Regions from separate parts of the Bacillus coreaensis genome, predicted to be linked through region 1. Evidence: a T-box and tRNA genes for the amino acid it is inferred to sense, from the RefSeq annotation. Region 1 holds a T-box; the other holds one or more tRNA genes.
The links. A T-box is a leader RNA that pairs with one kind of tRNA and senses whether it is charged. The one in region 1 lies ahead of alaS (alanine--tRNA ligase), so its partner is inferred to be a tRNA-Ala.
Positions count from the first base shown of each region.

Region 2: it has a tRNA-Ala gene. The T-box ahead of alaS (alanine--tRNA ligase) is inferred to sense a tRNA for this amino acid. The anticodon was not compared.

Region 1 is NZ_JBOCCY010000005.1:143,181-146,550, forward strand. Features, by position in the region: gene ACQ5H4_RS09915 (PRC-barrel domain-containing protein) at 1-116, shown strand, start outside; gene ACQ5H4_RS09920 (hypothetical protein) at 158-349, shown strand; gene ACQ5H4_RS09925 (YrzQ family protein) at 371-502, shown strand; gene ACQ5H4_RS09930 (AI-2E family transporter) at 590-1,669, shown strand; T-box leader at 1,729-1,940, shown strand; gene alaS (alanine--tRNA ligase) at 1,990-3,370, shown strand, end outside.
Region 2 is NZ_JBOCCY010000026.1:22-3,391, forward strand. Features, by position in the region: partial or broken rRNA gene ACQ5H4_RS22470 (23S ribosomal RNA) at 1-128, shown strand, start outside; rRNA gene rrf (5S ribosomal RNA) at 366-481, shown strand; tRNA gene ACQ5H4_RS22480 (tRNA-Val) at 488-563, shown strand; tRNA gene ACQ5H4_RS22485 (tRNA-Thr) at 666-741, shown strand; tRNA gene ACQ5H4_RS22490 (tRNA-Lys) at 749-824, shown strand; tRNA gene ACQ5H4_RS22495 (tRNA-Leu) at 860-944, shown strand; tRNA gene ACQ5H4_RS22500 (tRNA-Gly) at 979-1,053, shown strand; tRNA gene ACQ5H4_RS22505 (tRNA-Leu) at 1,066-1,154, shown strand; tRNA gene ACQ5H4_RS22510 (tRNA-Arg) at 1,202-1,278, shown strand; tRNA gene ACQ5H4_RS22515 (tRNA-Pro) at 1,292-1,368, shown strand; tRNA gene ACQ5H4_RS22520 (tRNA-Ala) at 1,386-1,458, shown strand; tRNA gene ACQ5H4_RS22525 (tRNA-Met) at 1,545-1,621, shown strand; tRNA gene ACQ5H4_RS22530 (tRNA-Ile) at 1,651-1,727, shown strand; tRNA gene ACQ5H4_RS22535 (tRNA-Ser) at 1,741-1,833, shown strand; tRNA gene ACQ5H4_RS22540 (tRNA-Met) at 1,854-1,927, shown strand; tRNA gene ACQ5H4_RS22545 (tRNA-Asp) at 1,965-2,040, shown strand; tRNA gene ACQ5H4_RS22550 (tRNA-Phe) at 2,047-2,122, shown strand; tRNA gene ACQ5H4_RS22555 (tRNA-His) at 2,144-2,219, shown strand; tRNA gene ACQ5H4_RS22560 (tRNA-Gly) at 2,230-2,303, shown strand; tRNA gene ACQ5H4_RS22565 (tRNA-Ile) at 2,309-2,385, shown strand; tRNA gene ACQ5H4_RS22570 (tRNA-Asn) at 2,422-2,497, shown strand; tRNA gene ACQ5H4_RS22575 (tRNA-Ser) at 2,501-2,591, shown strand; tRNA gene ACQ5H4_RS22580 (tRNA-Glu) at 2,595-2,666, shown strand; gene glgB (1,4-alpha-glucan branching protein GlgB) at 3,165-3,370, shown strand, end outside.

The sequences.
Region 1 (3,370 bases):
ATCAATGTTCGGATGGCTTTTTTTCAGACATTCAAGAAGGAAAGCGTGTCATCAAAACCGATGAACCCCTCCAGTATGGAAAAGACGCCATCATCGTGAACGTAAAAAAATCTTAGAGCACATGCCTTAAGATATACCTATACGTGAGGTGTCTACGATGTTAAAATGCCCTAACTGTCAAAGCAAAGATATCGGGAAAATTGGAATTAACCAATACTATTGCTGGAACTGCTTCATTGAACTAACTTTAGCAAAAGGAATCATTAATACTCACCAAGTTGAGGAAGACGGTACATTAAGCTCATTAGACGATCTTTTTGGAGAAGATGAACGCCGATATAGCTCATAAATCTATTAAGAGGTGAGATGAATGAATCGAATGGTAACTTCTGCAATTGCAATCGGAGCAGGTGTTGTTGCATATAATTACGCTCGCAAAAACAAAATGGTATCAGGGCGTGGAATGAAAAAAATGCAGCGTAGAATTTCGAGAATGTTCTAATACAAGGAAAGGTCCCTAAAAAAGGGGCTTTTCTTTTTGTATATTTCTTACTGTTCCACTTTAAACTATAGACAAGGAGTGGATACAATGGACATTCGTTTAAAATGGTATTACCGCCTTGGTTTTTTGCTTTTGTTACTTATTGTTTTATTTGTTTTTCTGAAACTACAGCCAATCTGGTTGCCCATTTTTAAAATTACAATGATCGTCGTACTCCCATTTATCATTGCAGCATTTATCTCATATTTACTACATCCCGTCGTGGAAACACTTCATGAAAATTATTTACCAAGATGGTTAGCCGTTTTAATAATATATACTCTGTTTTTTGGAAGTGTAAGTGTGGCGCTTTATAATGGTGTTCCTGCAGTTATACACCAGCTTCGAGATTTGACTGAAAACGCACCAAGCTTTGCCGATCAATACAGAGCGTGGATCCATGAGATTCAGGATAAAACCTCTACATGGCCTGAAGCCTTTCAAGAAAGGGTAGATACTAGCATTGTAGCCGTGGAAAAAATGCTTGATAACGCTCTAACAAAGGCTGTGAATTTAGGGATGGGAATTATTAATTCAGCCCTGCTCTTTGCTATCATCCCTTTTATCGCTTTTTACATGTTAAAAGATTATGAAAAAATAAAGAAGGCTGTTTGGTACATTACACCGAAAAAATGGCGGAGTGGGGGAACTCTGTTTTTAAGAGATGTAGACAAATCACTAGGCAGTTATATTAGGGGGCAGCTTTTAGTTTGCGTGATGATTGGTACGATTTCAGCTTTGTCCTTTTGGTTCATCGACTTAAGGTATCCGCTATTACTCGGATTAATTGTAGGAGTTACAAATATTATCCCCTATTTTGGCCCTGTTATCGGTGCTGTGCCAGCTGTTATCATTGCTGCTACAATTAGTGTGAAAATGATTGTCTTCGTAGTGATTATCATCGCTCTACTTCAATTTTTAGAGGGGAATATTCTTTCTCCCTTTATTGTTGGAAAGAGCTTGCATATGCATCCGTTAGTGATTATGTTCGCTCTTTTGGCAGGTGGAGAAATTGGTGGAATATTAGGATTGATCGTAGCTGTACCAATTATGGCTATTCTTAAGGTGAGCCTTCTTCATGCAAAGCAGCACTTTTCAAAGGAAGTATCCGATAATCAATTGATGTGACAACGTTGACAAATATAAAAGCATATAAGTATAATTCGTACTATAAAGTTCAAATACACGAAAACATGTTGAAGGAACAAGTATGTGATAGACCGTCTATAGAGAGGAATTTCCTTGGCTGAAAGAAATTCTAGACGAAGGATGACAGAAAGCTATTCCGGAGTGCAGCTAATTCCTGCCGTTAACCTGCGTTAAAGGTCTTTGAGAGATGAGTGCTTAATTTTGCATTCATAATCAGGGTGGTACCGCGAGCAAGCTCCTCGTCCCTGTTTTGGGATGAAGGGCTTTTTTTGTTGAAAAAAATGTTGGAGGGAAAATAAATGAAGAAGCTTACAGGCTCAGAAATTCGTAAAATGTATTTAGACTTTTTTAAAGAAAAAGGACATGCAGTGGAACCAAGTGCTCCACTTGTTCCTCATGATGATCCATCTTTGCTATGGATTAACAGTGGGGTAGCGACGCTAAAAAAATATTTTGATGGACGAGTCATACCTGATAATCCAAGAATCACAAATGCACAGAAATCTATTCGGACGAACGATATTGAAAACGTTGGAAAAACAGCAAGACATCATACGTTTTTTGAGATGCTTGGGAACTTCTCTATTGGAGAATACTTCAAAGTAGAAGCGATTCATTGGGCTTGGGAATTTTTGACAGATGAAAAATGGGTTGGGTTTGACAAGGAGAAGCTTTCCGTTACGATTCATCCAGAAGATGACGAAGCGTTTGACATTTGGAGAAAAGAAATTGGGGTGCCGGAAGAGAGAATTATTCGTTTAGAGGGGAACTTCTGGGATATCGGCGAAGGACCAAGTGGACCAAATACGGAAATTTTCTATGATCGTGGACCTGAATATGGAAGTGATGAAAGTGATCCAGAGTTATATCCAGGAGGGGAAAATGATAGATATTTAGAGGTTTGGAACTTAGTTTTCTCGGAATTTAATCATAATCCGGATGGTACATATACTCCACTTCCAAAGAAAAATATTGATACAGGAATGGGACTTGAAAGAATGGCTTCAGTTGTTCAAAATGTTCCTACTAATTTTGATACTGATTTATTTATGCCAATTATTCGTGCAACAGAAGAGATTTCTGGGGCAAAGTATGGGAATGGTAAAGAGTCAGATGTGGCATTTAAAGTCATTGCTGACCATATTCGTACCGTTGCTTTTGCTATTGGTGACGGCGCACTACCTTCCAATGAGGGACGAGGGTATGTGTTAAGAAGATTACTTCGTAGAGCGGTACGTTATGCTAAGCAAATTAACATCAACCGTCCATTCATGTTTGAACTAGTTCCTGTTGTTGGGGAAATCATGGTTGATTTTTACCCAGAAGTAAAGAATAAAACCGACTTTATCCAAAAGGTGATAAAGAATGAAGAAGAAAGATTCCATGAGACTCTGAATGAGGGGCTTCAAATTCTCGCAGCTGTTATCAAAAAAGAGAAAGAAGCTGGAAGCGATACGATTCAGGGCGCAGACGTTTTCCGTCTTTATGACACATACGGCTTCCCTGTAGAATTAACAGAGGAGTATGGTGAAGAAGAGGGAATGAAGGTTGACCACGCAGGTTTTGAGAGTGAAATGGAGCTTCAGCGTGAGCGTGCACGTAAAGCAAGACAAGATGTAGATTCTATGCAGGTTCAAGGTGGAGAACTTGGTGAGATTAAAGTAGAAAGTAAGTTTGTTG
Region 2 (3,370 bases), on a different contig from region 1:
CTCAAGATGAGATTTCCCATAGCGTAAGCTAGTAAGATCCCTGAAAGATGATCAGGTTGATAGGTCAGAGGTGGAAGCGCGGTGACGTGTGGAGCTGACTGATACTAATCGATCGAGGACTTAATCTAAGATGCGTAGGCGGCTTGGTTAGGCCCGACAGGCATAAGACGAAGACTGTAAGAGGTCCTGACCTCTGGAAGGCTTTGGCTTATGACCACGAGGGACTAGCCGCCGGAGCTCGTTTATGCAAAGTGATACCCGTGTATTTCTTCTTCTTCATTCATTATCTAGTTTTGAGAGAATGGTAAAAATTTCTCTTGAAAAATTGCGGAAAACTATTATAATAAATAGTGTCGCATAAATAGTCTGGTGGCGATAGCGAAAAGGTCACACCCGTTCCCATACCGAACACGGAAGTTAAGCTTTTCAGCGCCAATGGTAGTTGAGGGTTTCCCTCTGTGAGAGTAGGACGTCGCCAGGCGGTAATGGAGGATTAGCTCAGCTGGGAGAGCACCTGCCTTACAAGCAGGGGGTCGGCGGTTCGATCCCGTCATCCTCCACCAAAAATTTTTCGCGAAGCGAAAATATTTATCCTTCACTAAGTGAAAATAACTATCCATTTAAATGATTTTCCTTCACAAAGTGAAGATAACTAATCATTGTTTGCCGGCGTAGCTCAATTGGTAGAGCAACTGACTTGTAATCAGTAGGTTGGGGGTTCAAGTCCTCTCACCGGCACCATTTGTACGAGCCATTAGCTCAGTCGGTAGAGCATCTGACTTTTAATCAGAGGGTCGAAGGTTCGAGTCCTTCATGGCTCACCAAAGTTTTTTACTTCAGCAAAATAACTTTACATTATGCGGGTGTGGCGGAATTGGCAGACGCACTAGACTTAGGATCTAGCGCCGCAAGGCGTGGGGGTTCGACTCCCTTCACCCGCACCAAAGTTTTTTGCGATAGCAAAATAACTTACCATATGCGGAAGTAGTTCAGTGGTAGAATACAACCTTGCCAAGGTTGGGGTCGCGGGTTCGAATCCCGTCTTCCGCTCCAAGAACTTATTTTGCCGGGGTGGCGGAACTGGCAGACGCACAGGACTTAAAATCCTGCGGTAGGTGACTACCGTACCGGTTCGATTCCGGTCCTCGGCACCAAGGATTTTTACAAAGTAAAATATCCAAAGTTTTATAATGAAAAATATGCGCCCGTAGCTCAATTGGATAGAGCGTCTGACTACGGATCAGAAGGTTATGGGTTCGACTCCTTTCGGGCGCGCCATATTAGTTATAATCGGGGAGTAGCTCAGCTTGGTAGAGCACTTGGTTTGGGACCAAGGGGTCGCAGGTTCGAATCCTGTCTTCCCGACCATCTAACTCGATATTTATGGGGCCTTAGCTCAGCTGGGAGAGCGCCTGCCTTGCACGCAGGAGGTCAGCGGTTCGATCCCGCTAGGCTCCACTTAGATTTTTTCACGTAACGTAGTATAGTGAAAAAATCTTCATTAATTCAGGAACATGTGAATTAAAAATTCAATGAATTACTTTGGCGGTGTAGCTCAGCTGGCTAGAGCGTACGGTTCATACCCGTGAGGTCGGGGGTTCGATCCCCTCCGCCGCTACCAAAACTATTAACCAGGTTTCTTTATTTATTGGACCTTTAGCTCAGCTGGTTAGAGCAGACGGCTCATAACCGTCCGGTCGTAGGTTCGAGTCCTACAAGGTCCACCATTTATAATATGTTGGAGGTATACCCAAGTCCGGCTGAAGGGATCGGTCTTGAAAACCGACAGGCGGGTCATACCGCGCGGGGGTTCGAATCCCTCTACCTCCTCCATTTTTAAAAAATAATATTGTCGCGGGGTGGAGCAGTCTGGTAGCTCGTCGGGCTCATAACCCGAAGGTCGCAGGTTCAAATCCTGTCCCCGCAATTAAAAGTTATTTTCAGGGAAACTTGAGAAAAACTTTGGTCCCGTGGTGTAGCGGTTAACATGCCTGCCTGTCACGCAGGAGATCGCCGGTTCGATCCCGGTCGGGACCGCCATATTGTGGCTCAGTAGCTCAGTCGGTAGAGCAAAGGACTGAAAATCCTTGTGTCGGCGGTTCGATTCCGTCCTGAGCCACCATTTATATTCAGTTGAATTATGGCGATTGTGGCGAAGTGGTTAACGCACCGGATTGTGGTTCCGGCATTCGTGGGTTCAATTCCCATCAGTCGCCCCATAAGTTTTATGCGGGTGTAGTTTAATGGTAAAACCTCAGCCTTCCAAGCTGATGTCGTGAGTTCGATTCTCATCACCCGCTCCAAATAAGGGCCTATAGCTCAGCTGGTTAGAGCGCACGCCTGATAAGCGTGAGGTCGATGGTTCGAGTCCATTTAGGCCCACCATAGTGTTTTTAGGATAGTAAAATAACTTACTATTATTCCACAGTAGCTCAGTTGGTAGAGCATTCGGCTGTTAACCGAACGGTCACAGGTTCGAGTCCTGTCTGTGGAGCCATATGGGGAAGTACTCAAGAGGCTGAAGAGGCGCCCCTGCTAAGGGTGTAGGTCGGGTAACCGGCGCGAGGGTTCAAATCCCTCCTTCTCCGCCATATGGCCCCTTGGTCAAGCGGTTAAGACACCGCCCTTTCACGGCGGTAACACGGGTTCGAATCCCGTAGGGGTCATAAAAACATTGAACATTTGTTCAATGTTTTTTTTGATTTTCTAGGTCCTCCTATACCTCCACAAACTACTCTATTACCTCTTATATCAAATATCCTCAAAGTTCATTTAACATTTCCAATATTCGACAATTATATGAAAACCCTTTCATTTTTCTTCATAAAAACCACCTCATCACATAAATAAATCCTCTTGAATATATTATTCAAATTTCAGTTATTTTAAAATTTAAAATACATATTTTTTCATTAACACCAAATAAATAGCATATATCTCTATATCTGCATCATAAAATTTATTATCTATTAAAAAATAATTTCTATCATTTTTTGCAGTTTGCTGCGTTAAAGGGATGAATGCTGTCGAAAACATTGGCCTTATAGATAATTATGTCGAAATGGACAGTTAATTGTCAGAAAAATTAAAGAGGGATTTGAAAGAGTGGCGAGAATTATACAGTAAAAGTAATGTACAAAACTAAAGAATAGGTAGGGAGTAGAATGATTTTGGATTTGATTCATCCAACTGAATACCAGCTGCACTTGTTTCATGAGGGAAATTTTTTTGAATGCTATCGTCTGTTTGGTGCTCATGTTCTTACTATTGATGAAAAGAAATGCACAAGATTTTGTGTGTGGGCACCAAACGCAACACAAGTATCTCTTGCTAGTGATGTAAACAATTGGAATGGAAGTGGTTATGAATT